DNA from 3 places in the Streptomyces sp. NPDC002888 genome. Region 1 is predicted to be linked to each of the others. Evidence: riboswitches for the same ligand, from Rfam matches in the RefSeq annotation. Region 1 holds a riboswitch; each other region holds the start of a gene.
What was found. Region 1 has a riboswitch for cobalamin ahead of ACFYWX_RS25650 (ABC transporter substrate-binding protein). Riboswitches for the same ligand answer to the same signal wherever they lie in the genome.

Region 1 (9,314 bases):
AGCTGCGCATCGAGGAGGCCGCGGCCCGCACCCAGGCCCGGATCGACTCCGGGCGCCAGCCGGTCATCGGCGTCAACAAGTACCGCGTGGACAGCGACGAACAGATCGAGGTCCTCAAGGTCGACAACTCCTCCGTACGCGCCCAGCAGATCGCCAAGCTGCGCCGACTGCGCGAGGAGCGGGACGAGCGGGCCTGCCAGGACGCGCTGGACGCGCTGACCCGGGCCGCCGGGGGCGACGGCAACCTCCTCGAACTGGCCGTGCACGCGGCGCGCGCCAAGGCGACCGTGGGCGAGATCTCCGACGCCCTGGAGAAGGTGTACGGACGGCACGCGAGCCAGATCCGTACGATCTCCGGCGTGTACCGCAACGAAGCAGGCGAGTCCCCGTCCGTGGAACGCACCCGCACCCTGGTGTCCGCGTTCGAGGAGGCCGAGGGCCGCCGCCCGCGCATCCTGGTCGCCAAGATGGGCCAGGACGGCCACGACCGCGGCCAGAAGGTGATCGCCACCGCCTTCGCCGACCTCGGCTTCGACGTGGACGTCGGCCCGCTGTTCCAGACCCCGGCCGAGGTCGCCCGCCAGGCCGTCGAGGCGGACGTCCACATCGTCGGGGTCTCCTCGCTGGCCGCCGGTCACCTCACCCTCGTACCGGCGCTGAAGGAGCAACTCGCCGAGGAGGGGCGCGAGGACATCATGATCGTGGTCGGTGGGGTGATCCCGCCGCAGGACGTGCCCACGCTCCTGGAGATGGGCGCGGCGGCCGTCTTCCCGCCCGGCACGGTGATCCCGGACGCGGCCCACGACCTGGTCCGGCAGCTGTCGGCCGATCTCGGGCACGGCCTCTGAAGCCCATGGCGATCGACCTCGACACGTATGTGAAGGGTGTCCTCGACGGGAAGCGGGCGATCATCGCGCGCGCCATCACGCTCGTCGAGTCCACCCGGCCCCAGCACCGGGCGCTGGCACAGGAGTTGCTGACCGAGCTGCTCCCGCACAGCGGCCGGGCCCGGCGGATCGGCGTCAGCGGTGTGCCGGGGGTGGGCAAGTCGACGTTCATCGACGCGTTCGGCACCCTGCTCACCGGGCTCGGGCACCGGGTGGCGGTGCTGGCGGTCGACCCGTCGTCCAGTCGTACGGGCGGCTCGATCCTCGGCGACAAGACCCGCATGGAACGCCTGGCCGTCGACCCGGCGGCCTTCGTCCGGCCCTCCCCCACCGCGGGCACGTTGGGCGGGGTCGCCAAGGCGACCCGCGAGTCGATCGTGGTGATGGAGGCGGCCGGCTACGACGTGGTCCTGGTGGAGACGGTCGGCGTCGGCCAGTCCGAGACCGCGGTCGCCAACATGGTCGACTCCTTCCTGCTGCTGACCCTCGCCCGCACCGGCGACCAGCTGCAGGGCATCAAGAAGGGTGTCCTGGAGCTGGCGGACGTGATCGCCGTCAACAAGGCGGACGGCCCGCACGAGCGCGACGCCCGCGCGGCGGCACGGGAGTTGGCGGGCGCGCTGCGCCTGATGCACGGCAGGGACGCGGCGTGGTCACCGCCCGTGCTGAGTTGCAGCGCCCGGGAGTCCACCGGTCTGGACACCGTCTGGGAACGTCTGGAACAGCACCGCGCGCTGTTGGACTCGACGGGGCGTCTCGCCGCCAAGCGCCGCGACCAGCAGGTCGACTGGACGTGGAGCATGGTCCGCGACGAACTCCTCGGCCGCCTGCACGCCGATCCGGCGGTACGGGCCTTGGCACCGGCCCTCGAACAGCAGGTCAGGGAAGGCGAGTTGACGGCGACGCTGGCCGCCGAGCGCATCCTGAGGGTGTTCACGCAGCCCGGCGACGAGGGGACCGAACACTGACGGCCGAGCTGCCCGAAAGAGGCACCCGGCGCCTGTGGTAGCTTGCCGGGGCCAGTCGTACCCATGTGCGTACACGTACGTGCGTGGGTCAGGGAATCCGGTGCGAATCCGGAGCTGACGCGCAGCGGTGAGGGCGACGGGCGGAGCAACGGCCACTGGACGGCGATCGCGGTCCGGGAAGGCGCTTCGTCCGGGTGACCCCGAGTCCGAAGACCTGCTGGCGGCCCCGGCAGCGCAGGACGGCCGGGGAGCATCCCGTACGACCGGGCTTCGCGCTTGAGCCCTCGACGCCGAAGGAAGTTCCGTGCCCCTCGCACGCCCCATCCGTCATGCCGCCCTGTCGTCTCTGGCCGGCGCCCTGTTGCTGACCGGCTGCGGCGGCTCCTCCGGCTCGTCGGCCGGGAACTCGGCGAAGGGCGAGGCCGAGGGCTATCCGGTCACGCTCGACAACTGCGGGCACCAGGTCCGCGTCCTTGGTCCTCCGCAGCGCGCGGTCTCCCTCAACCAGGGCACGACCGAGATCATGCTCTCCCTGGGGCTGGCCGATCGCATGGTGGGCACCGCCACCTGGACGGACCCGGTGGCGAAGGGCCTGGAGAAGGCGGGCGGCAAGGTGAAGCGGCTTGCCGACAACGCCCCGTCCTTCGAGAAGGTCCTGGACACCGAGCCCGACTTCGTCGCCGCCTCCTTCGCCTCCACGCTCGGCCGGGGCGGCGTGGCCCCGCGCGAGCAGTTCGACAAGCTCGGCGTCCCCACCTACCTCTCCCCCTCCGACTGCGTCGGCAAGGACAACAGCGGTGACGGCGACGGCGTACGCACCGAGCCCCTCACCCTGGACGCCGTCTACGGCGAAGTACGCGACCTCGCCAGGATCTTCGGCGTCGAGGAGCGCGGCGAGCGACTGGTCACCGATCTGAAGGACCGGGTGAAGAAGGCCACCACCGGTCTCGACGCCGAGGACGTGACCCTCATGTACTGGTTCGCCAACTCCCAGTCCCCGTACCTGGCGGGCTGCTGCGGCGCCCCCGGCATCGTCACCCGCGAACTCGGCGCGAAGAACGTCTTCGACGGCACCCACGAGGAGTGGCCGCAGGTCAACTGGGAGACCGTCGCCGACCGCGACCCCGACGTCCTCGTCATCGGCGACCTGAGCCGCAAGCAGCAGACGGCCGAGACCGCCGCGAAGAAGATCGAGTTCCTGGAGTCCGACCCGGTCACGAAGAACATGACCGCGGTCCGGAAGAAGCGGTACGTACTGCTGTCCGGCCAAGCCATGAACCCGACCCTGCGGACCGTCGAGGGCATCGAAAAGGTGGCGGCGGCGCTACGCGCGTACGGCCTCGCGGGATGACCGACGCCCTGTCCGCGACCACCCCGGCGGCGGTGCGCGGGCTGCGCCGCGCCCTGCTGTGGGCGGCCGGTCTCGCGTCGCTGTGCGCCTCCGTCGCCGTGGCGATCACCATCGGGCCTGCGGACATCGCCGTCTCAGACGTGTGGTCCACGGTGGCGGCCCATCTGGGGTGGGGGCAGGCGGAGTTGACGCCGATCCGGGACGGGATCGTGTGGAATCTGCGGCTGCCGCGCACCCTGCTCGCCGCCGTGTGCGGCGCCGGACTGGCCGTGTGCGGGGCGGTCATGCAGTCCCTGCTGCGCAACCCGCTCGCCGATCCCTTCGTGCTGGGCGTCTCCTCCGGTGCCTCGACGGGCGCGGTCATGGTGGTCGTGCTCGGCGCGGGCGGCGGCGTCCTGTCGGTCTCCGGCGGCGCGTTCGTGGGCGCGGTGGTCTCCTTCGCGCTGGTGCTGCTGCTCAGCCACACCCTCGGCGGCACCACGGACCGCGTGGTGCTCGCCGGCGTCGCCGCCATGCAGCTGTTCTCCGCGCTCACCTCCTTCGTCGTGATGACGGCGGCCGACGCGGAGACCACGCGCGGGGTGCTGTTCTGGCTGCTCGGCTCCCTCAGCGGGGCCGACTGGACGGACGTGGGTGCGGGTCTCACGGCGCTGGTGGCGGCGCTGCTGGTGTGCGCCGCTTACGCCAGGGCGTTGGACGCGTTCGCGTTCGGGCAGGACGCCGCCGCGTCGCTGGGCGTGCATGTCGCCCGCACTCGGCTGGTTCTGCTGTGCGCCACCGCTCTGCTGACGGCTGCCCTGGTGAGCTCGGCCGGGGCGATCGGCTTCGTCGGTCTTGTGCTGCCGCACGCGGCACGCGCGCTGACCGGTCCCCGCCATACGCGGCTGCTGCCGGCCACCGCCCTGGCCGGGGCGGTGTTCCTGGTCTGGGTCGACACGCTGGCCCGCACGGTGCTGGACCCGCTGGAGGTGCCGGTGGGCGTGGTGACCTCGCTGATCGGCGTACCGGCGTTCGTCCTCGTCCTGTACCGCACCAGGGGCCCGCGATGACCCACGACACGGGACTGCGCGCCGACCGGGTCACCCGCGGGCTCGGCGGCACACTGGTCCTGGACGGGGTCAGCCTCACCCCTTTGCCCGGGACCGTCACCGGCCTACTCGGCCCGAACGGCTCGGGCAAGTCCACCCTGCTGCGCCTGCTCGCCGGGGTCCTCGCGCCGACCTCCGGCGTGGTCGCTCTGGACGGCCGCCCGCTGGACCAGGTGGGCCGTCGCGCCGTGGCCCGGCGCGTCGCCGTAGTGGAGCAACAGGCGGACACCCAGGTCGCGTTGACCGTTCTCGATGTCGTACGCCTGGGCCGCGTCCCGCACCGGCGGGCCTGGAGTCCCGCGTCCGCCACGGACGAGGAAGCCGTCCGCACCGCTCTGGCCCGCACAGGCCTCGCCCATATGGCCGACCGGCCCTGGCACACCCTCTCCGGCGGCGAGCGCCAGCGGGTCCAGATCGCCCGCGCTCTCGCCCAGGAGCCGCGGGAACTGCTGCTGGACGAACCCACCAACCACCTCGACATCCAGCACCAGCTCGCGCTGCTGGCCCTGATCGCCGAACTCCGCCTGACCAGCGTGATCGCGCTGCACGACCTGAACCTGGCCGCGATGTACTGCGACCACGTGGTCGTCCTGAAGCAGGGCCGCGTGGTGGCCGGTGGCAGCCCCCGGGACGTCCTCACCGAAACCCTCGTCGCCGACGTCTACGGAGTACGGGCCACCATCACGGACGACGGCCCCGAGGAACGCCCCCACATACGGTTCCTGGGGCCGGTCTCGACCAGCTGACGCACACCGCCGGGTTCCGGTGCTGTCGCATCCCCGGACCGCGCCACCGCCGTCGCCGGAGCCGGTGACCCCGGCGGCGCCCGGACCGCAGCGGCCCGCCCCGCGGCTGGGCGCTCAGGACGCGGTCGCGGCTGCTGCCGCCCGTCCCGCCTGGCGGCCGGAGAACAGGCAGCCGCCGAGGAAGGTGCCCTCCAGGGAGCGGTATCCGTGGACGCCGCCTCCGCCGACGCCCGCGACCTCGCCGGCCGTACAGACCGGGGACGACCTCGCCGGCCGCGTTCAGGACGCGGCCCGACAGGTCGGTCTGGAGTCCGCCGAGGGTCTTGCGGGTGAGGATGTTGAGGCGTACGGCGATGAGGGGGCCGGCACTCGAATCCATGATCTTGTGGGCCGAGGCCGTGCGGCTGAGCGTGTCGCCGGGGTAGGCCAATGCGTTGCGGATGCCCATGACCTGGACGTCCTTGGTGTAGGGGTTGTCGATCTCCCGGTCGCGGGCGTCGATCTGGCGTTTGAGGTCGTCCAGCTTGATCAGGTTGTCGCCGGTGAGCTTGTTCATGCCCCTGACGAGTTCCGACAGGGTCGTCCCGACGACGAAGTCGACGCCGTTCTTCTTGAACTTCTCGATCGGCTCGGGGGTCTGCCAGATGCGCGAGAGCAGTTGCCAGACGTTCTTGTTGGTGAGGTCCGGGTTCTGCTCGGAGCCGGAGAGCGCGAACTCCTTGGCCATGATCTTCTGGGTGGTGACGAACCACGAGTAGTCGTAACCGGTGTCGGTGATCGACTTGAGGGTGTGGAGGGTGTCGTAACCGGGGATGTCGGGCGTGCCGAAGCGCTTGCCGGTGGCGTCGAACCACATGGACGACGGGCCGGGCAGGATGCGGATGCCGTGGCCGGGCCAGATCGGGTCGTAGTTGCGCAGGCCCTCGGTGTAGTGCCACATGCGGTCGGGGTTGACGATCCGTCCGCCCGCCTTCTCGGTGATCGCCAGCATGCGGCCGTCCACGTGCGCCGGGACACCGGTGATCATGGACTTGGGCGGGGTGCCGAGGCGGGTGGGCCAGTTCTGCCGTACGAGGTCGTGGTTGGCGCCGATACCGCCGGAGGTGACGATCACGACCGGCACGCGCAGTTCGAACTCGCCGACGACCGTACGGGAACTGGGCTTGCCGCGCTGGGCGTTGCTCGGTTCCAGGATCGCGCCGCGTACGCCGGTGACGGCGCCGCCCGTCGTCACGATGTCGTCGACGCGGTGCCGGAACTTGAAGGTCACCTTCCCGTCCTCGACGGCCGCCCGCACCTTCTTCTCGAACGGCTCGACGACCGCCGGGCCGGTGCCCCAGGTGACGGGGAAGCGGGGCACCGAGTTGCCGTGACCGTCCGCGAGGCCGCCGCCGCGCTCGGCCCAGCCGACGATCGGGAACCACTGCACACCCAGCCCGGAGAGCCAGGAGCGCTTCTCCCCCGCGGCGAAGTCCACGTACGCCTCGGCCCACTTGTAGGCCCAGTAGTCCTGGCCGCCCGGGTCGTCGACACCGCGGTCGAAGCCGGCCGTGCCCAGGCAGTCCTGCCAGGCGAGTTCATGGGAGTCCTTGATGCCCATCAGCCGCTGCTCGTCGGAGTCGACGAGGAACAGGCCACCGAACGACCAGAAGGCCTGCCCGCCAAGGCTCGCCTCCGGTTCCTGGTCGAGCAGCAGCACCTTGCGTCCCGCCGCCGCCAGTTCCGCCGTCGCGACCAGGCCGGCGAGCCCGCCGCCGACGACGATCGCGTCCGCGTCCGACGAGGCGGCCGAGGCGGCGAAGGCAGGGGCCGTCGCCTGCGCGAGGGCGGCGCCTGCGATCGCGCCGCCCGCCACCGTCAGGGCGCTGCGGCGCGTGATCGCGGCCGGAGGCACTGGCGGAGTGTCGGTATTCGAGGGTTGCAGTATTCGCCCACAGGGCGAGCACTCCCACACCCGGTCGCGGTGACAAGGCGTACAGCTCTCACCGCAGCGGGCGCTGTCTGCGCAAAGACACCGGATCAAGAAGAAGAGATCGAGCGCGCACCGGAGCGCGGGCGCCAGCGCGGGTCTGGTGGACGGAGGAGCTCGCGCACCGGTTCGTCACCGAACTTCCCCAGATGCCGGAACTCGCCGACATCGTCGGCACCGGCTTCGCCATCGACCGCGGACCCTTCTTCGACCGGCTCCGCGACTACCTGGACGCCGAAGCGCAGGCCGGCACACTCGACTTCCGTTCGGCCGACGGACAGACCCAGCCGACATCGGCCGTGGCCGAACAGTTCCTCGGCATGATCTGCGGCCAGCTCCTGTGGCCTCAACTCGTACGCACCGACTTCGTCCCGCCCGACCCCACCGACACCACGATCGTGGACGAAGCCGTCGCCCTCATGCTCACCCGCTATCGCACCGGATCCTGAAGCCTGGACCACCAGTTCACGCTGCAAGGACCCCGATACGTCGCCTCACCGGGACAGGTACAGGTACGGGTGACTCGACCGACAACGAATACCGGCGAGCACGGCCGGTCCTCCCCGTAACCAACAGCGGCCGACAGCTGAGCCCGGGCCGTGGCCTCCCGGTACTGCTGACGTGCGCCCCCGGCCTTGTGCTCGGTGGCGCGACCACCAACAAGTGATCGACGAAATCCTCCAGCACGTGTGAACCCGGGGCGACGTCGGCCCCGCTGTGACGGTGTTGGCCTTCTGCGGCGGCGACCACCGCGGCTACACCGGTTAGCCAGCGCCACCCGCAGACAGCGCGTGATCCGAAAAAGATCATCATCCGCGAGCGCCGCGAAGCGAGACGTAGTGATTCAGGCCGGAGTCCCTCTGGTCCTGTCCTACGTGCCTGATGGCGCCTCCCTCAAGAGAACGAGCCCTCAGGCGAACCGGAGGAATGACACGGTGGAGATCGAGCTGTGGATCAACGGATCCGCCCAACGGCTGGACGTCTCGCCACAGGTGAGCCTGCTCGACGCGCTGCGATGGGTAGACAAGCACGCGGAAGCTCCTGGGCGACAGGCGATCTTGGTCTTGAACCCATCTACCAGGAGCTTCCTTACGTCCGGCCGCCACCCCCGCCGCAACTCCCCACCCCGCCGATCAGGTTGGCAAACGCTCACTGTCCCTGCGACCGCTGTGTACGCGGTCGCAGGGGGCGGCTGCCGCAGCACTCATTGACGTGGTGACGGCTCGGTCCGTGCGGGTGCGGTCCGCCGAGTGTGGTGGTGTAGAAGCGCTTCCGATCATGGAAACGGGTGCCATCAGAAAGACAGGCCAGGACTACGACTCGTTGCCACTTCCCGCCCCGTGCCGTGCGCGAAACGACGCGGATGACACGGGCGCCGCGGCCGACGACCTCGGGTTCGGCGTTACCGGCAGGCACATGTTCGCCGACGGAGCGTCAGGTCTGCTGCGCTGTGGCGTGCTGGCGGGGAGTGGCAGGATGGGGGAGCGGGATCTTCTGCGCGAGTTTGTCGCCTTCGACGTCCAGGTCGGGCAGGAGGCGGTCCAGCCATACGGGAATCCACCAGGCCTTCTCCCGTGCGAGTGCCATGGTGGCCGGGATGAATGTCATGCGGATGACGAACGCGTCGATGAGGATGCCCGCCGCCAGCGCGAATCCCGCCTGTTTGATCATGGGCTGGGCGTTGAAGATGAATCCGGCGAAGACCGAGACCATGATCGTGGCCGCGGCGATCACGACGGCGCTCGCCCGGGCGAAGCCGGAGACGGTCGCGTCGAGCGGGTCGGCACCGTGCATGCGGGCCTCACGCATCGAGGTGACCAGGAACACCTGGTAGTCCATGGCCAGTCCATAGAGCACGCCGGTGACGATGATGGGCAGCAGGCTCACCACAGGTGCGCTCGCGTCGAGTCCGAACAGCGCCTGCAGCCAGCCCCATTGGAAGACCGCCGTGGTGATGCCGAAGGTGGCGGCGATGCTGAGCAGGAAGCCGAGCGTGGCCATCACCGGGACGACGACCGAGCGGAAGACCAGGAGCAGGACGATCAGCGAGAGCCCGAGAACGGTGGCCACGTAGAGGGGCAGGACGTCCCCGAGGCGGTCGGACACGTCGATCGCGAGGGCGGTGAAGCCGGTGACGCCGATGGTGACGCCATGGGTTTCGCGGATCTCCCGGCTCTTGTCCCGCACGGAGGCGACGAGGTCCTTGGTGCCGTCGTCGTTCGGACCGTCGCCAGGAATGAGGCTGAGGACGGCCACGGTGCCGGCGGTGTTCATACCTGCCAGAGAGATCGAAGTGGCGCCCTCG
Region 2 (9,314 bases), on a different contig from region 1:
GCGTATGTCGGCCCCTGGCTGCCCGAGCCGTTGCTCACCGCGCCGGACGTGGCCCAGGACGTCGAGCTCGCCGAGAGCGTGTCGATGGCGCTGATGCTCGTCCTGGAGACACTGTCGCCGACGGAACGCGCCGTCTTCGTGCTGCGCGAGGTCTTCGACGTCGGCTACGACGAGATCGCGGCCGCCGTCGACAAGAGCCCGGCGGCCGTCCGCCAGATAGCGCACCGCGCCCGCCGGCACGTCGATGCCCGCCGCCCTCGCGAGGTGGTCTCCCAGCGCGAGAGCCGCGCGGCTCTGGAGTCGTTCCAGCGTGCGCTCGAAACCGGGGACATGCAGGGCCTCCTCGACGTGCTCGCCCCCGAGGTCGTCCTGCTGAGCGACGGCGGCGGCGTCAAGCACGCCGCGCGGCGGCCGGTCATCGGTGCCGACAAGGTGGTCCGCATGTTCGTCGGCGGCCTCCGCAAGCTCGAAGCCACCGTCACCAGTGACCCCACCGTCGTCAACGGCAACCCCGCTCTCGTCCTGCGCCTGGACGGCGAGCTCGACGGCGTCATGGCGATCCGTGTCGAGGACGCCCGCATCACCGGCCTCTACTACGTCCGCAACCCTCAGAAGCTGACCCGCGTCGAATCCGAGACCCCGCTCACCCTGCGCTGAACACCGGCGAGGCCGTCGAGGCGGGGCCGCCGACCCGATGGCGCGCGGCAATCGGCAATCGGCAATCGGCAATCGGCAATCGGCAACACCTCAACCTCCCCGCGGCGCGTGAGATGCGCTTCACCTCCACTCCGAGGGCGGAGGTGAAGCGCAGGACCGAAGGTAGAGTGGCCCGGTCGTCATCACACCCGTACGGGGGGAAGCCGGTGCAAAACCGGCGCTGACCCGCAACCGTGAGCCGTCCGTGCAGGGCGGCGAGCCGGACTGCCCCGTGCGGGAAACATGACCGGCTCACACGTGCGCCGGCACCCGCCGCCGTACGGCACCGTCGAGGTCTACGGAGCCGAGCCGCCGGGGCGTCCCGTGCTGCCCGGCTCCCCGCAGGGAGAGGCATCCGCCGATCATGAACGTCCGCCGCAGCGCCGCGGTCCTGGCCGCCACCGTCGTGATCGGCGCGGCCACGCCCGCCGTCGCCGCCACGCCTTCCCCGTCGCCGTCGGTGGCGATACCCGACGGGCTGTACGGCAGCACCGACCCGACGTACGACGGCGTCTGGCGCCAGTCCCTCGCCCTGCTCGCGCAGCACACCGTGGACGTGAAGCCCGCCGCGAAGGCGGTGGGCTGGCTGGCCGGACAGCAGTGCGCGAACGGCGCGTTCGCGGCCTTCCGCGCCGACACCGCCAAGGCCTGCGACGCCAAGCTCGTGATCGACACCAACAGCACGGCCGCCGCCGCCCAGACCCTCGCCGCGCTCGGCGGTCACGCCACCGCCGTCGACAAGGCCGTGACCTGGCTGAAGTCCGTCCAGAACAAGGACGGCGGCTGGGGCTACACCCCCGGCGGCCCCAGCGACACGAACTCGACGTCCGTCGTCGTCGGCGCCCTCGTGGCCGCCGGGGAGAAGCCCGCCGAGGTCGCGGGGGACGGCGAGGACGGCAAGGGCGGCAAGTCGCCGTACGACCTGCTGGCGAAGTGGTCCCTCACCTGCGGTGCGGACGACGGCGGTGCCCTCGCCTACCAGCCGGACAAGAAGGGCAAGCTGGCCGCCAACGCGGACGCCACGGCGGCCGGTGTCCTCGGCAGCCTCGGCAAGGGCTTCGTGGCGACGGCCGGACAGGCGCCGAAGGGCGTCCAGGCCTGCGCCGACTCCGACAAGCCGCTCGCCCCGCAGCAGGTGGCGGCCAACGGCGCCGCCTACCTCGCGGAGGCCACCCAGGGCGGATTCCTGAAGTCCGCCCTCCCCGGCGCCAAGGACCAGCCCGACTACGGCAACACGGCGGACGCGGTCGTCGCACTCGCCGCGCAGGGGTCGACCTCGGCCGCACGGAAGCCGTACGCGTGGCTGGAGAAGAACGCCACGGCCTGGGCCAGGCAGAGCGGCCCCGCGGCGTACGCCCAGCTGATCCTCGCGGCGCACACGATGGGCACCGACCCGCACGACTTCGGCGGCACGGACCTGGTGAAGCAGCTCAACGCGACGGGCCCGGCGCCGCAGGCGGCGGAGAAGACTACGAAGGCCGCCGACAAGAAGGATTCCGACGACGGCTTCGGCGTCTGGTGGACCGTCGGTGTCTTCCTCGTCGCCGGCATCGGCATCGGCTTCCTCCTGAGCGGCCGGAACCGGAAGCAGCAGCCGTGATCCGCCGCGGTGCCCTCCTCCTCACCGCGCTGTTGTTGACCCTGGCGGCCGGCACGACCCAGTCCCAGGCCGCCGGCTACCGCTACTGGTCCTTCTGGGACCGCGACGGCAACCGCTGGGCGTACGCCACCCAGGGCCCCTCCACCGCCCGCCCCTCCGACGGCGACGTCGAGGGCTTCCGCTTTGCCGTCAGCGAGGACTCCGGCGACGCGACACAACCGCGGGGCGAGGCCGACTTCGCGAAGATCTGCGCGAAGACGCCCCCGCAGGACGACCGCAAACGCGTCGCCCTGGTCATCGACTTCGGCACGGGGAGGGACGCCCCGTCAGGCGAAACTCCGCCCGCCCCGCGCACGGCCTGCGCGGTGCTGTCCGCCGACGCGACGACAGCAGAGGCCCTGGCCGCGGTCGCCAAGCCCCTCCGCTATGACACGAACGCCCTGCTGTGCGCGATCGGGGGATATCCGGAGCACGGCTGCGGCGAACAGGTCAGCGGGGCGAAGAAGCCGACGACGACCGAGAAGCGGGCCAAGACGGACGGGGGCCCGTCGGTGGGCCTGTGGGCAGGAGCAGCGGTGGTTGCAGCACTGGGAGCGGCGGCGATCTGGCAGGCCCGTCGCCGTGCCTAGCCCCAGCGGCACCGGGCCGGCGCCGGTGAGCGGACCCACCCCCCGGTACCGGCGCCCGGCCCAACTGCACCCCGGCGCCTGGTGGCTCTGGTCCCTCTCCCTGGGCACCGCAGCAACCCGCACCACCAACCCCCTCCTCCTCGCCCTCCTCATCACCACCTCCGCCTACGTAGTGGCAACCCACCGCCCCCACACCCCCACCGCCCGCTCCTACACCGCCTTCCTCAAACTCGCCCTGGCCGTCATCCTGGTCCGCCTCCTCTTCGCCCTCGTCCTCGGCTCCCCCATCCCCGGCACCCACGTGATCGTCACCCTCCCCGAAGTCCCGCTCCCCCACTGGGCCCAGGGCATCCGCCTCGGGGGCAAGGTCACGGCGGAAGGCCTTCTCTTCGCGCTCTACGACGGCCTGAAACTGGCCACTCTCCTCATCTGTGTAGGAGCCGCGAACGCCCTCGCCAGCCCCACCCGCCTCCTCAAGTCCCTCCCCGGCGCCCTGTACGAGATGGGCGTGGCCGTGGTCGTCGCCCTCACCTTCGCCCCGAACCTCATCGCCGACGTCCAGCGCCTACGTGCCGCCCGCCGCCTGCGCGGCCGCCCGGACAAGGGCATACGCGGCCTGCTCCAGGTCGGCCTGCCCGTCCTGGAGGGTGCCCTGGAGCGCTCCGTCGCCCTCGCCGCCGCAATGGACGCGCGGGGCTACGGCCGTACCGCCGAGGTCCCCGCCCCGGTCCGCCGTACGACCACCGCCCTCACCCTGGGCGGCCTGCTCGGCGTCTGCGCGGGAACGTACGGCCTGCTCACCGCCGCGGGCGGCACCTACGGCCTGCCCCTCCTCCTCACCGGACTCGCCGCCGCCCTCGCGGGCCTGCGCCTCGGCGGCCGCCGTTCCCCGCGCACCCGATACCGCCCGGACACCTGGAACGTCCGCGCCTGCCTGGTCGCCGGGGCCGGCATCGCGGTCGCCGTCCTCCTCACCGTCGCCGCGTCCACCGACCCGACGGCCCTGCACCCCACCACCGTCCCCCTCGTCGCGCCCACCCTCCCCCTGTGGCCGGCCGCGGCGGTCCTCCTCGGCCTCCTCCCCGCCTTCCTCGCCCCCGCCCCTGCCCCTGCCCCTGCCTCCACTCCAGCCTCCACCCCCGCCCCCGTCCCCAAGGAGCCGTCGTGATCCGTTTCGAGAACGTCTCCGTGACGTACGACGGAGCCTGCGAACCCACCGTCCAGGGCGTGGACTTCGAGGTCCCGGAGGGTGAACTCGTTCTCCTCGCGGGCCCGTCGGGCGTCGGCAAGTCCACGGTCCTCGGTGCCGTCAGCGGCCTCGTCCCGCACTTCACCGGCGGCACCCTGCGCGGCCGCGTCACGGTCGCCGGCCGGGACACCCGCACCCACAAGCCGCGCGAACTCGCCGACGTGGTGGGGACGGTGGGCCAGGACCCGCTGTCGCACTTCGTCACCGACACCGTCGAGGACGAACTGGCCTACGGCATGGAGTCGTTGGGCCTGCCGCCGGAGGTGATGCGGCGCCGGGTCGAGGAGACCCTCGACCTCCTCGGTCTGACCGACCTCCGCGAGCGCCCCATCGCCACCCTCTCCGGCGGTCAGCAGCAGCGCGTCGCGATCGGCTCCGTCCTCACCCCGCACCCCAAGGTCCTCGTCCTCGACGAGCCGACGTCGGCGCTGGACCCGGCCGCCGCGGAGGAGGTCCTCGCGGTCGTCCAACGCCTGGTGCACGACCTCGGTACGACCGTCCTCATGGCCGAACACCGCCTGGAACGCGTCATCCAGTACGCCGACCAGGTCGCCCTCCTCCCGAGCCCGGGCGCGGCACCGGTCCTCGGCTCGCCGGCCGACATCATGGCCGTATCGCCGGTGTACCCGCCGGTGGTCGACCTGGGCCGGCTGGCAGGCTGGTCCCCGCTTCCCCTGACCGTCCGGGACGCCCGCCGACGGGCGGGAGAGCTACGGGAACGCCTCGCCGATCGCCGGGAGACCCCTGACACTCCCCGGATCACCGCCACACCCGTAGCGCCCGACACCCCACCGATCACCACAACACCCGTACCGCCCGACACCTCACGGGTCACCACAACACCCGTACCGCCCGACACCCCACGGGTCACCACAACACCCGTACCGCCCCCCGCACTTCGCCGCCGCTGGCGCAAGCGCACCCCCGAGCCCACTCCAACTACCGGGCCCGTGGCCGAGATCCGCGCCCTCGCCGTGCGCCGCGCCCGGATCCAGGCCCTGCGTCACGTCGACCTCACCGTCACCCCCGGCGAGACCGTGGCCCTCATGGGTCGCAACGGCGCCGGAAAGTCCACGCTGCTCAACACCCTCGTCGGACTGGTCGAGCCGTCGTCCGGATCGGTGCGCGTCGGCGGTGCGATCCCCCACCGGACCCCGCCCCGGGACCTCGTACGCCGTGTCGGTCTGGTCCCGCAGGAGCCGCGCGACCTGCTGTACGCCGACACGGTCGCCGCCGAGTGCACGGCGGCCGACCGGGACGCGGACGCCGCCCCCGGCACGTGCCGCGCGCTCGCCTCGGACCTGCTCCCCGGCATCACCGACGACACCCACCCCCGTGACCTCTCCGAGGGCCAGCGCCTGGCGCTCGCGCTGGCGGTCGTCCTCACGGCCCGCCCGCCGCTCCTCCTCCTGGACGAGCCGACCCGCGGCCTGGACTACGCGGCGAAGGCCCGCCTGGTGAGCATCCTGCGGGAACTCGCCGCCGCCGGTCACGCCATCGTCCTGGCCACGCACGACGTGGAGCTCGCCGCCGAGCTGGCCCACCGGGTCGTCCTGCTCGCCGACGGCGAGGTGATCGCCGACGGCCCGACGGCGGAGGTCGTGGTCTCCTCCCCGTCGTTCGCGCCGCAAGTGACGAAGATCCTGGCCCCGCAGCAGTGGCTCACGGTCGCGCAGGTACGTAAGGCCCTCGCATGAGCGCGCCTACGGAGGGCCCTCGCGTGAGCGCGCCTGCAAAGGGCCCTCGCGCGGGGGCGCCGCCGCACGACCGCCAGGTCCGTGCCGTCCGCCTCGGCCCTCGCTCCCTCGCCGCCCTCGCCCTGGTCAGCGCGGTCGGGGTCGTCTCCTTGGGCTGGCCCTTCCTCGCCCCGCCCGCCTCGCAGCTCACCGCGCACGCGCAGGACGCGCCGTGGCTCTTCGCGGGACTGCTGGTGCTCCTGGTCGCGGTCGTCGGCGCGACGATCTCCGAGTCGGGGCTGGGCGCGAAGGCGGTGGCCATGCTCGGTGTGCTCGCGGCGACCGGTGCGGCGCTGCGGCCGATCGGCGCGGGTACGGCCGGTATCGAGCCGATGTTCTTCCTGATGGTGCTCAGCGGCCGGGTCCTCGGCCCGGGCTTCGGCTTCGTGCTCGGCTCGGTGACGATGTTCGCGTCGGCGCTGCTCACGGGCGGGGTGGGCCCGTGGATGCCGTTCCAGATGCTGTCGATGGGCTGGTTCACGATGGGCGCGGGCCTGCTGCCGGGCGCGGACCGGCTGCGCGGCCGGGCCGAGCTGCTGCTCCTGGCCGGGTACGGCTTCCTGGCCGCCTTCGCCTACGGCACGGCGATGAACATGCAGGGCTGGCCCTTCATGGACCGCAACGCCTCGGCCATCGCCTTCGACCCGGACGCCACGATCCCCGCCAACCTGGCCCGCTTCGTCGCGTACTGCCTGGCCACGTCCCTCGGCTGGGACCTGGGCCGGGCGATCGTCACCGTCGTCCTGACCCTCACCCTCGGCCCGGCGGTGCTCCGGGCCCTGCGCCGGGCCACGCGCCGGGCGGCCTTCGAGAGCGAGGTCACATTCGACGCCCCCGGGCCGTGAACCACCCCACATGACCCAGCTCACCTACGAGGCAGGGCCGTACCCACAAACCGCCTGTCATGTACGCGGTCCTACCCCCTCTGACCTGCACATTGAGAGCCAGGTCACAGAGTCCGATTTTCGGCCGGATGCGGCCATAACTAGTAAAAGGGTTCATTGCGGACGCCTTCCGAGCCTGCTTCTGTGGATGACGTCGCACGGCGCCGACAAGCCCACGGGCCTCGGCGCCGACGTATGTCCGCGACACACCCCAGTCCCCGAAGAAAAGGTTCTCCGTGTCCGTCGCTTTCATCCGCCGCATCGCTTCCCCGAAGAAGGCCCTCACGACCGCTGCCGTGGCCGCCGCCACCGCCGGTATCGCGCTGACCGCGGCTCCCGCTCACGCGGCCGCCACCGTGGACTCCGCCTCCGAGGCCAGGACGATCGCGCACAAGATGATCCCTGACGCCGCGCAGTACAACGCCTTCTCCAGGATCGTCCAGCACGAGAGCGGCTGGGACGTCAACGCCACCAACGCCTCCTCCGGCGCCTACGGCCTGGTCCAGGCCCTGCCCGGCTCCAAGATGTCCTCGGCCGGCTCCGACTGGAAGACCAACGCCAAGACCCAGATCAAGTGGGGCCTGGACTACATGAAGTCCCGCTACGGCAGCCCGGTCGGCGCCTGGAACTTCTGGCAGGCCAACGGCTGGTACTGAGCCGCCGACGGCTGGTACTGAGCCGCCGACGGCTGGTACTGAGCCGCCAACGGCTGGTACTGAGCCGCCGACGGCTGGTACTGAGCCGGGTGATTCTCACCCCACCGCACGTGAAGGCGGCGGCCCTCGATCCCCGGGGCCGCCGCCTTCACTCATGCGCTGACCCGGAGTTCCTTCACCCCGTTGATCCACGCGGAACGCAGCCGCCGCGGGTCGTCCACGAGCCGGAGTCCGGGCATGGCGTCGGCGATGGCGTTGAAGATGAGGTCGATCTCCAGGACGGCGAGGGACTTGCCGAGGCAGTAGTGCGGCCCGCCGCCACCGAAGCCCAGGTGGGGATTGGGATCGCGGGTGATGTCGAAGAGGTCCGGGTTCTCGAAGACCTCGGGATCATGGTTGGCCGAGGCGTAGAAGATCCCGACCCGGTCCCCCTTCTTGATCTTCTTCCCCCCGAGTTCGGTGTCCTGGGTCGCCGTCCGCTGGAAGGAGACCACGGGCGTCGCCCACCGCACGATCTCCTCGGCGGCGGTGGAGGGCCGCTCCCGCTTGTACAGCTCCCACTGCTCGGGGTGGGTGAGGAAGGCGTGCATCCCGTGAGTGATGGCATTGCGGGTCGTCTCGTTGCCGGCCACGGCCAGCATCAGCACGAAGAACCCGAACTCGTCGGAGCGGAGGCTCCCCTCGTCCTCGGCGACCACCAGCGTGCTGACGATGTCCTTGGCCGGGCACTGCTTGCGGTCGGCGGCCATGTTCATGGCGTACGCGATGAGTTCGGTGGCCGACTCCTGGCCGACCTCCTCGGTGATGGCGTACTCCGGGTCGTCGTACGCGATCATCTTGTTGGACCAGTCGAAGATCTTGGCCCGGTCGTCCTGGGGTATCCCGATCAGCTCGGCGATGGCTTGAAGCGGCAGCTCGCAGGCGACGGACGTGACGAAGTCGAAGGAGCCGGACTGCTCCCGCGCCGCCGCCACGATGTCCCCGGCGCGTGTCCGCAGGCGTTCCTCCAGCGCCCGGATGGCCCTCGGCGTGAAGACGCGCTGCACGATCTGCCGGACGCGCGTGTGCTCGGGCGGATCCATGTTCAGCAGGATCAGTCGCTGGGCGTCGATCGCGTCGCGCTCGATGTGCTCGTTGAAGCGGATGATCGCGGTGTTGAGGAAGGACGAGAAGATCTCCGGGTGCGTGGAGACGTACTTGACGTCCGCGTGCCGGGTCACGGCCCAGTAGCCCTCGTCCTGGAAGCCGGCCACGTTCCCCGGCTGCGGGATCCAGCGGACCGGCTCGGCCCGGCGCAGTTCGGCGAACTCCGGGTGAGGCACACGGTGGTGCAGCAGGTCGGGGTCGGTGAAGTCGAACCCGTCGGGCAGTGCTGGACAGGGCATGGGCAGCTCCAGCCATCTGACGGTCCATCAGAATATGGGTCCGGTGAAGGTAGTTCAGGACCCTGAAGCCTGCAAGACCCTTGCGGTGACGCACATCACTTCCGCAGACTGCTCCAGAGAACTAGAACACGTACTAGTTCCAGTTCCGCTCACGTTCCGGCACGTTCCGGCACGTTCGGGCACGTTCAGGCACGTTCGGAGGAAAGGACCCGCACCCATGGCCGCCGAACCCGTCATCGTCGAAGCCGTCCGCACCCCCATCGGCAAGCGCGGCGGCGCGCTCGCCAATCTGCACCCCGCCTACCTCCTGGGCGAGACCTATCGCGAACTCCTCGGCCGCACCGGCATCCCCGCCGACTGCGTCGAGCAGATCGTCGGCGGCACGGTGACCCACGCCGGCGAACAGTCCATGAACCCCGCCCGCACGGCCTGGCTCACCATGGGCCTCCCCTACGAGACAGCCGCGACCACGGTCGACG
Region 3 (9,314 bases), on a different contig from region 1:
CCCGGTGATCACCTCGCGCACCTCCTGCGCGTCCCAGCCCGCCTGGAGGTACTCGAAATTGAACGCCTGGCCCAGCTCGTCCGGGCGCGCGTACAACGCGCGGCGCGGGCCGCGCACCCAGGCCTCGGCGACGGCCATGCGGGGCGGGGAGTAGGAGTCGAGGATCGTGCGCCAGTCGCGGTAGATCTCGTGGACGTCGTCGCGGTCGTAGAAGGGGTGCGTGCCGGGGGCGAACTCCGGCAGGGCCTCCTCCCGGCTCAGCTCGGGGTCGCCCAGGTCGCGCAGCGGCTCGGCCAGGTCCTTGGTGAGGGCGTGCGCGACGTCGACCCGGAAGCCGTCGACCCCGCGGTCGGCCCAGAAGCGCAGGGTGGTGCGGAAGTCGGCTCGGACCTCCTCGTGCGCCCAGTTCAGGTCGGGCTGCTGGGGCGCGAAGAGGTGCAGGTACCACTGCCCGTCCGGCACCCGCTGCCACGCGCTGCCACCGAAGACGGACTGCCAGTCGGTGGGCGGCTGCTCTCCGTGCTCGCCCCGGCCGTCGCGGAAGACGTACCGGTCACGGGCCGGGGAGCCAGGACCGGCCGCCAGGGCCTCCTGGAACCACACGTGCTGGTGCGAGGTGTGGTTCGGGACCAGGTCGACGATCACCTTCAGGCCCAGGCGGTGGGCCTCGACGACCATCTCGTCGAAATCGGCCAGGCTGCCCAGGCGCGGGTCGACGTCCCGGTAGTCGGCGACGTCGTAGCCGCCGTCGGCGAGCTCGGACGGGTAGAAGGGGCTGAGCCACAGCGCGTCCACACCGAGCGCGGCGAGGTGGGACAGGCGCTGGGTGACCCCCCGGAGGTCCCCGAGCCCGTCGCCGTCGGCGTCGGCGAAGCTGCGGGGATACACCTGGTAGATGACGGCCTGCCGCCACCAGTTCGGATCCTTGGACGAGAGGTCGGGCGTGGTACGGACGATCACGCGGGCTCCTCTTCCGGTTCGGTCTCGGGTCGGTGCGACGAGCGTTCTATGCACGATAGAGGGAAATTCTGTCCACATCGCCGGAAAAGTGAACCTTCGACAACGTCGGAACATTCCATTCCCCGTGTGACGGAAATGTGATGACAGCCGAACTTCCTTGGCTCAGCCGCAGGTTGACAGTGTTCCGTCCCGAGATCCACCATGAGTGCACGCTGTGGCGCATGTGACCAATGGGCCCAGTGTTTCTTCGACCACCCACCCCCGGTACTGCCGGCAGCGTCGTGCTGCCCTCCCGCCGTGCCCGGGTTTCGCACGCCAAGATGGGATCCGCATGTCCATAGCGAGACGTGTCACCATGCGCCGCCTGCTGGGGACGGGCGCCGCGTCGCTCGCCCTGTGCGCGGCCTCCGTCGCCGCGGCCTCCGGCGCCTGGGCCTCCGAGCCCGGCGGCGACGGCTGGAACTCCGGGGGGACGTACAAGCCGGGCACCGGCGCGGGCACGGAGACCGGCACGGACCGCTGCCAGTTCTCCCTGGACGGCATCAACTTCTTCGACTCGGTCAAGGTCGACGACCAGAACCTCAAGCCGACCGAGGACGGCAAGATCCACGTCAAGGTCCGCACCGCCGGGGACGCGAGCACCTGCACCGCCTCCCTGTCCTCCTTCCTCGCCCACGGCGCCGACTTCCGCACCTCCGGCGAGCAGGTCTTCGTCGACTTCGACTCGGTGACGGTCAAGCCCGGCCAGACCGACTCCCTCGACATCGCGGTGCCGGACGCGGGCTGCTACGCCCAGATCGACCTCTACCGGGGTGCGGTCAAGTTCGACGGCAAGCTCGACGCGAAGGACGGCTTCGAGCACGGGGACCTGCCCAAGGGCCCGGACCGCCCGGTGATCAAGGACAAGCTGATCGCGGCCTGGAACGGCGGCACGAAGGACTGCACGACCACCGAGACGCAGCCCCCGACCACCCCGCCGGCCTCCACGCCGCCCTCGCCGCCCTCGACGCCCGCGACGCCTCCGGCGTCGGAGTCCGAGACCCCGCCGGCCGAGACCGAGCCCCCGGCCGGCACCCCGACCCCGTCCGAGCCGGCCTCCACCCCGCCCCCGAGCGCCTCCGAGTCCACCACGCCCCCGGCGGCAACCCCGCACGGCGGCGGCGGTGACCTGGCGGAGACCGGCGCGAACAGCAACACCGGCGTGATCGCCGCCGGCGCCGCGGCCCTCCTCGTGGGCGGCGGAGCGATCGTCATGACGACCCGCAGGCGCAAGGCCGCCCGCTCGTAGCCACGTAGCTTCGTAGCCCCGTAGCTTCGTGGCCTTGAGAGCCACCTCTCGACCGCCCGTGAGGCCCACCACCTGACCGACCCGGTCAGGTGGTGGGTGGGCGGCGGCCGGGGGTCTGCTCTACGGTGGGCGGGCCGTGGTGTTCGGGAAGTCGGTGTGATGCCGACGCGGCCCTCGCCACTGTGATCGGGGAGTTCCCGTCCCACGTCCCCTGAGGGACAGCCACTGGTCGCCGCGAGGCAGCCGGGAAGGCGGGCCGGGCGCGTGCACCCGTAAGCCAGGAGACCGGCCACGGCATCTCACGAACTGATCCACGAGGTGCTGGAGCGTGACCGGATGACCGACCCTGCCGCCCTGCCCACGTCCTTCCGCTGGCGACGCGAGGACACCGTGCGGACGGCGGTGCTGATGGCGGTCATCGCCGCCCTGCACGTCGTCGCGTTCGGCATCCTGTTCCTGCTCGTCGCCCCCGGCCACTACGAGGTCGGCGACAGGGCCTTCGGCATCGGCCTCGGCATCACCGCCTACACCCTCGGCATGCGGCACGCCTTCGACGCCGACCACATCGCCGCGATCGACAACACCACCCGCAAGCTGATGGCCGACGGCAAACGCCCGGTGTCGGTGGGCTTCTGGTTCGCGCTCGGCCACTCCAGCGTGGTCGTCCTGCTCGCCCTGCTGATCGCGGGCGGCACCCAGCTGGCCGGCCGGGTCATGAACGAGGACTCCGGTATCCACCAGGTCCTCGGATTCCTCGGTACGACGATCTCCGGCACCTTCCTCTACCTCATCGCCGCCCTCAACCTCGTCGCCCTGCTGGGCATCCTGAAGGTCTTCCGGGCGATGCGGGCAGGCGCGTACGACGAGCGGGAGCTCGAACAGCACCTGGACTCCCGGGGCTTCATGAACCGCATCCTCGGCCGCCTCACCAGGTCCATCTCACGCCCCGGCCAGATGTACCCGCTCGGCTTCCTCTTCGGCCTCGGCTTCGACACCGCCACCGAGGTCACGCTGATGGTGATGGCCGGTTCGGGCGCGGCGGCGGGGCTGCCCTGGTACGCGATCCTCTGTCTCCCCCTCCTGTTCGCCGCCGGCATGAGCCTGTTCGACACCCTCGACGGCACGTTCATGAACTTCGCCTACCAGTGGGCCTTCTCCAACCCCGTCCGCAAGGTCTTCTACAACCTCACCATCACCGGTCTGTCCATCGCCGTCGCCTTCTTCATCGGCACGATCGAACTCGTGGGCGTCCTCCACGAGAAGCTCGCCCTGCGCGACGCCGTCACCGGCTGGATCGCGGGCCTCGACCTCGACAACGTCGGCTACGTCATCGTCGGCCTGTTCGTGGTGGTGTGGGCGGCGGCGGTCGCGTACTGGAAGCTCGCGAAGGTGGAACAGAGGTGGGCGGCACGGCCCGCCGCCGACACGCGTTAGACGCCCTCCACCGCCGTCAGCCACAGCTTGACGTAGCGCTCCACGTCCACGCCCAACGCCACGTCCACCAGCGGCTGTTCGCGGGTGCCGTGGTGTATCTCGGACTCGCCGGGGCGGGGGCGGCGGTCGACGACGGTCTGGCCGCGGGTCGGGCCGGGGGCGAGGGAGACCTCGACCGGTAGGAGTTCGGTGGTCAGGCCCTCCGGGTCGACGACCGCGCAGACCGCGCCCGCGTCGCCGAGGCCGCCGGTGGGCGTGGGGTCGCCGGAGGTGGCGGGGTCGCGGTGGGCGAGGAGTTCACCGGCCATGCGGAGCCTGGGTTCCGGGCTGGTGCGCAGGCGTTGGACGTCGGCCGCCGGGACCAGGACCTCCTTGAACACGTCCAGGCCGTACATGGTGATCGGCACCCCGGCCGTGAGCAGGATCGCGGCCGCCTCCGGGTCGTGCCAGACGTTGAACTCCGCGACCGGCGTGGCGTTTCCGGTGGCCACCGCGCCGCCCATGAACACGATCCGCTCGATGTTGCGGACCACCTCCGGGTGGGTGCGCAGGAGCAGGGCGATGTTGGTGAGCGGGGCGGTCGGGATGAGGGTGACCGGGTGCGGGGAGGCGAGGATCTCCCGGCGCAGCAGCGTCACCGCGTCCACGTCGACCGGGGTGCGGGTGGGCGCGGGCAGGCCCAGGTCCGCCATGCCGTCCTCGCCGTGCACATGCCGGGCCACGCGGACCGACTCGATCAGCGGGCGTTCGGCGCCCCGGGCGACGGGGATGCCAGGGGCGCCGGCCTGCTCCAGCACGGTGAGGGTGTTGCGGACGACCCCGTCGACGTCCGTGTTCCCGGCCACGCAGGTCACCGCGCGCAGGTCCAGGCCGGGGTGACGGACCGCGAACAGCAGGGCGAGGGCGTCGTCGACGCCGGTGTCGCAGTCGATGATCACGGGGATGGGGCGGCCGGCCGAGCGGGCGGTGGTGCGGGCGGCCGAGCGGTCGCTGGTGCGACCTGTGGGGCGGGCGGTCATGGTGGGGCTCCCTTCCGTCACACCGACCTTATGCAGCCCGGCCCGCCGCCCTCACCCCCCCTTCTCCGTCCCGGAGGGCGGTCGGTCCCGCGCGTTCTCAGTCCCAAAGAGCGGTCCCGCGCGCCACGACCCGCGCCTCGACGCGGTCCAGGAGATCGGCGGCGGGCAGCGCCCCCGGCCTACGGCCGTCCCGCAGGCGTACGGCGGCCAGGTCGCCGTCGGCCTCCCGGTCCCCGATCACCGCCTGGTACGGCACCAGCCGCGCGGCCCGGACACGGGCGCCGAGGGTGCCGTCCTCGGGGCCGTGCAGCCGCGCCCGCAGGCCGCGGGCGACGGCCCGGCGGACCAGCTCCTCCGCCTGCTCGACCTGGTCCTCCGCCACCGGCAGCACGGCCAGTTGCTCGGGCGCGAGCCACACCGGGAAGGCGCCGCCGTGCTCCTCGACGAGGTGCGCGACCGCGCGCTCCACGCTGCCGATGATGCTGCGGTGCACCATGACCGGGCGGTGTTTGGCGCCGTCGGCGCCGATGTAGTGCAGGTCGAAGCGTTCGGGCTGGTGGAAGTCGATCTGGACGGTGGACAGGGTGGCCTCGCGGCCGGCGCGGTCCTCGATCTGCACGTCGATCTTGGGGCCGTAGAAGGCGGCCTCGCCCTCCGCCTCCTCGTAGGCGAGTCCCGAGCCGTCCAGGACCTCCCTCAGCAGCTCGGTCGCCCGCCGCCACAGGGCGGGGTCGGCGACGTACTTGCCGCCCTCCCCCGGCAGGGACAGGCGGTGGCGGGACGCGCGGATGCCGAGGTCGGCGTAGGCGCGGGTGATGAGGTCCAGGGCGGCGCGGGCCTCTTCGACGGCCTGGTCGAGGGTGCAGAAGATGTGGGCGTCGTTGAGCTGGATGGACCGTACGCGGGTCAGTCCACCGAGGACGCCGGACAGCTCGGAGCGGTACATGCCGCCCAACTCCGCCATCCGCAGGGGTAGTTCGCGGTAGCTGTGGGAGCGGGAGCGGTAGATGAGGGCGTGGTGGGGGCAGAGGCTGGGCCTCAGGACGACCTGTTCCGCGCCCAGCTCCATGGGCGGGAACATGTCGTCGCTGTAGTGGTCCCAGTGGCCCGAGATCTCGTACAGCTCGCGCTTGCCGAGGACGGGCGAGTACACGTGCCGGTAGCCGGCCGCCCGTTCGGCCTCCCGGACGTACTCCTCCAGGGTGTGCCGTACGACCGCTCCGTCGGGCAGCCAGTACGGCAGGCCCGCGCCCATCAGGGGGTCGGTGTCGAACAGTTCGAGTTCACGGCCGAGGCGACGGTGGTCATGCATGGTGGGCTCCCTCGTGGGAGGGGCGAGAACCCGGGCCACGACAAAGCCCCGGGGCACTCGCCCCGGGGCTTCGACTGGGTCAGCTGTCAGCGCGCCGGGACATACTCCGGCGTCGTCGTGAGAGACGGAGGACAAGAGTGTCGCTGGGCGCGCTGCATGGGGCGACCGTAGCAAGGGGGTGGAGGTGGCGCGACGGGTTTTCCGGGACCGCGGCCAGGGCCCCGTCCCCTCGACGCCACTCGCCGGACACACCCGCCAGGGGCAGCCCTGCTCACCCGGACGGACCGCCGCGCTGGTGACGGGTCGGCTGCGGTGGTGCCGTGGAGGGGCGTAGCCGATCTTGACGGCTCCCCCGTTCCCCCTGGAGGCTCCCGCATGACCCGTCCCCCGGCCCGCGCGGCCGTCGTGCCCTCGGCGCTCGCGCTCACCGCTTTGCTGACCGTGGCCGCGTGCTCCGCCGCCGGGTCGGGCACGGCACCGGCGGCCGCACCCGCCTCACCCGCCGCCACGGCCCCCTCCCCCGCCGGGGCCCCCACGCTCACCGACGCGCAGGCGCAGGCCGCGTTGATCACGGCGGGTGATCTGGGGGAACCCTGGACACCCACCCAGGGCGCGGCGACCTGGCGGGACGGGCTGCTCAAGGCCTCGGCGGACGTCCCCGAGTGCGGGCGGCTGCTCGACGCGCTCTACGCCGAGGAACTGTTCGGGCCGGACGCGCGCATCCTGGCGGTGGCCGGACTCGACGACGACTGGTACCAGGCCCAGCTGCACTACCAGGTCGTCACCCACCCCCCGGCGGAGGTGGACCGCACCCTGGCCTGGCTGCGGACGCTGCCGCGCTCGTGCGGGGAGTTCAGGGCGAAGGCCGCCGGGGGCCGCGTGCAGGACGGCACGGTCACGGAGGCCGCCCTGCCGAAGGTCGGCGACGCCCGGCAGGGCCTGCGCATCACCCTGACCAGCGAGACAGCGGACGAAACCACCCAGCTCACCCTGTACGTCGCTGCCGTCCGCGTCGGCGACGACACGATCACCGTCACGAACGGCGGCGTCGGCGAGATCTTCGACTCCGTCACCCAGGCGGCCGTCGAGATCGGGGCACAGCGGGTGGCGGAGGTACGGAAACGGGGGCGCGTGCAGGTCTGACCCAGTGACTGGCTTCCGGACTCCGGAGCCGACGCCGGGTGTCAGAGGGGCGGCTGTGCGGGTGCCGGGCCGAGGGTCGTGGTGCCCGGTGCCGTGCGGTGCCCGAGGCCGGTGCGGTACGCGTCCAGGGCGGCCTCCACGCGCCCGGTCCGGCGGAGCAGGTCCCCCAGTAGGCGGCACAGGTCGGCGAGGTCGCCGGCGGCTCCGGCGCGCTCCAGGAGGCTGAGGGCACGGACGTAGTGCTCCTCGGCGGCCTCGGTGTCGCGGGCGTCCTCGGCGATGATGCCGAGGAGGCGGTGGGCGGCGGCGGAGTGCAGGGCGCCGCGCTCCGGACTGAGGTCGCTCAGGACACCGTGCAGCAGTTCGGCGGCCTCCTCCGACTTGCCGCGCCGGTGCAGTACGTCGGCCAGCTCGACGGCGACCTGACTGCTGTAGAGGGCGGCGCGCTTGGCGGAGAGCATGGTGAGTGCCTCCCGCAACTCCTCCTCCGAGCGGTCCAGTTCGCCGTTCTGCGCGTACACGTACCCGCGCATCCAGTGGCAGTTGGCGAGCTCGGTACGGATCTGGAGCTGGCGGTACAGCTCGGCGGCCTTGGCGAGCGAGGCGTCGGCCTCGGCGATCCGGCCCTCGGCGAGGAGCGTACGGGCGACGGAGCGGTGCATACGGGCGACCAGCGCGGGATCGGCGACCTGGGGTGCGAGGGCGAGGGCGAACTCGGCGGCCTGCGCGGCGCGGGCGTGGGCGCCCATGTCCATGTAGGGCCCGATGACGGAGGCGTACAGCAGGAGCAGCGCGTCGGGGTCGTGCAGCCCGCCGCGGTTCAGCTCGTCGAGGGCGGACTCGAGGAGGTAGACGGCGTAACGGAGTTCACCGGCGAGGTAGTGGGCGACGGCGCGCCCGCGCAGCGCCGGGACGCGTACGGGCAGGGGCGCGTCGGCGAGACAGGTCTCCGCCCGCTCGAAGTACTCCCGCGCCGCCTCCAGCTCGCCCAGCTCGATCACGCACTCCCCGAGCCCGAGCAGCGCGGTCGCCTGCTCGTCGACCAGCCCGTGCGTCTCGGCCTCCGTGAGCAGCTCGGCGTACCGCTCGGCCGCCTCCTCGGTCTCGCCGGTGGCGAGGGTGCGCTGGGCTTCCGTGAGCCGGAGCCGCAGATCGGTGACGAGACGGGCGGAGCGCCCGGTGGCCAACTCCGCGAATTCGACGCCCAGTCGCTCGGCGAGGTGCTTGAGCGCTTCGTCGGAGGGCCGTACGCGACCGGCCTCAAGGGTGGAGACGTAGGCGGGCGTGTACGTCGGCTCGGCCAACTGCCGCTGCGTGAGCCCTCGTTCGACCCGCAGCCGCTGCACCCGCCGCCCGATGACTTCGGGCCCGTCTCGCTCGACCACGTCGTGGCTCCCCCAACTCCCGTGGGCCCTCTTGCCGTTGACCTACGGCAGCCCCTAGGTTAATCGGCGAATTAACCGTGCTTAACACATTGCTGTAATTCCCTTCCTCTCTCCACCGCCACCCCCCACCATCGTTGCGAGGTCGCCGTGCACGAACGCACAACCACCCGCTACGAAAGCATCCCCACCCTCTCCCACCCCCGGCTCCGCCCACCCGGCGCAGCCCCCATCGCCCGAGGCGTCGCCGCAGCCGTCATAGCGGTAGCGGCCCTCCTCACAGCGGCCAACGCCGGCCCAGCAAGAGCAGACGAGGAACTCCCGACCCCACCGGCGGCCCAGCAGGTGCACGGGGGCTAGGAAGGCTGGGGAGGCTAGGGACAGCCCGCCAACGCCTGCCCCATTTGAGGTGCTGTGGCCGGACTTACGCCACGCCACGCCATGCCGCGCCACGCGGTTCAGCTGGAACCCCGTAACCCCGTCACCCGATCCCCGGGCCCGTTCAGTTCGGTAAGGCTTTCCGTAAGGCTCTGTCCAGGCGGCCGGCCAGTTCCGCGTCGGTGGGTGGGGCCTCGCTGAAGAGGGCGCTCAGTTCGGTGGTGAAGGTCTGGGTGAAGGCACCGTAGAGGGGGGTGCGGGGGCGGGCGACCGCCTGTTGCAGGGACCTGAGGAGGATGGGGGCCGCGTACTTGGGCCGGCCTGCCTCGTCCCGCGGCATGCGGTCGGCGCTCTCGCCCGTGGGGGAGGCCGCCGGGGTCGTGGCGGAGACGCGGGCG

Region 2: it holds a riboswitch for cobalamin, as region 1 does, so the genes downstream of both, ACFYWX_RS16455 (prenyltransferase/squalene oxidase repeat-containing protein) here and ACFYWX_RS25650 (ABC transporter substrate-binding protein) in region 1, are expected to answer to the same signal.
Region 3: it holds a riboswitch for cobalamin, as region 1 does, so the genes downstream of both, ACFYWX_RS03405 (HoxN/HupN/NixA family nickel/cobalt transporter) here and ACFYWX_RS25650 (ABC transporter substrate-binding protein) in region 1, are expected to answer to the same signal.

What each region holds. Positions count from the first base shown of each region.
Region 1 covers NZ_JBIAPU010000016.1:122,911-132,224, forward strand. Annotated here, with positions in the region: gene scpA (methylmalonyl-CoA mutase) at 1-848, shown strand, start outside; gene meaB (methylmalonyl Co-A mutase-associated GTPase MeaB) at 854-1,855, shown strand; cobalamin riboswitch at 1,891-2,092, shown strand; gene ACFYWX_RS25650 (ABC transporter substrate-binding protein) at 2,160-3,206, shown strand; gene ACFYWX_RS25655 (FecCD family ABC transporter permease) at 3,203-4,255, shown strand; gene ACFYWX_RS25660 (ABC transporter ATP-binding protein) at 4,252-5,040, shown strand; partial or broken gene ACFYWX_RS25665 (FAD-binding dehydrogenase) at 5,155-6,934, opposite strand; gene ACFYWX_RS25670 (TetR/AcrR family transcriptional regulator C-terminal domain-containing protein) at 7,042-7,458, shown strand; gene ACFYWX_RS25675 (MMPL family transporter) at 8,444-9,314, opposite strand, start outside.
Region 2 covers NZ_JBIAPU010000009.1:18,907-28,220, reverse strand. Annotated here, with positions in the region: gene ACFYWX_RS16460 (RNA polymerase sigma-70 factor) at 1-657, shown strand, start outside; cobalamin riboswitch at 814-944, shown strand; gene ACFYWX_RS16455 (prenyltransferase/squalene oxidase repeat-containing protein) at 1,061-2,296, shown strand; gene ACFYWX_RS16450 (SCO2322 family protein) at 2,293-2,925, shown strand; gene ACFYWX_RS16445 (energy-coupling factor transporter transmembrane component T) at 2,951-4,093, shown strand; gene ACFYWX_RS16440 (ABC transporter ATP-binding protein) at 4,090-5,871, shown strand; gene ACFYWX_RS16435 (ECF transporter S component) at 5,868-6,755, shown strand; gene ACFYWX_RS16430 (transglycosylase SLT domain-containing protein) at 7,031-7,450, shown strand; gene ACFYWX_RS16425 (cytochrome P450) at 7,603-8,835, opposite strand; gene ACFYWX_RS16420 (steroid 3-ketoacyl-CoA thiolase) at 9,053-9,314, shown strand, end outside.
Region 3 covers NZ_JBIAPU010000002.1:95,517-104,830, reverse strand. Annotated here, with positions in the region: gene ACFYWX_RS03415 (glycoside hydrolase family 13 protein) at 1-960, opposite strand, end outside; gene ACFYWX_RS03410 (LAETG motif-containing sortase-dependent surface protein) at 1,292-2,248, shown strand; cobalamin riboswitch at 2,369-2,557, shown strand; gene ACFYWX_RS03405 (HoxN/HupN/NixA family nickel/cobalt transporter) at 2,585-3,682, shown strand; gene ACFYWX_RS03400 (nucleoside hydrolase) at 3,679-4,701, opposite strand; gene thrS (threonine--tRNA ligase) at 4,799-6,013, opposite strand; gene ACFYWX_RS03390 (hypothetical protein) at 6,389-7,156, shown strand; gene ACFYWX_RS03385 (tetratricopeptide repeat protein) at 7,198-8,541, opposite strand; gene ACFYWX_RS03380 (extracellular solute-binding protein) at 9,041-9,314, opposite strand, start outside.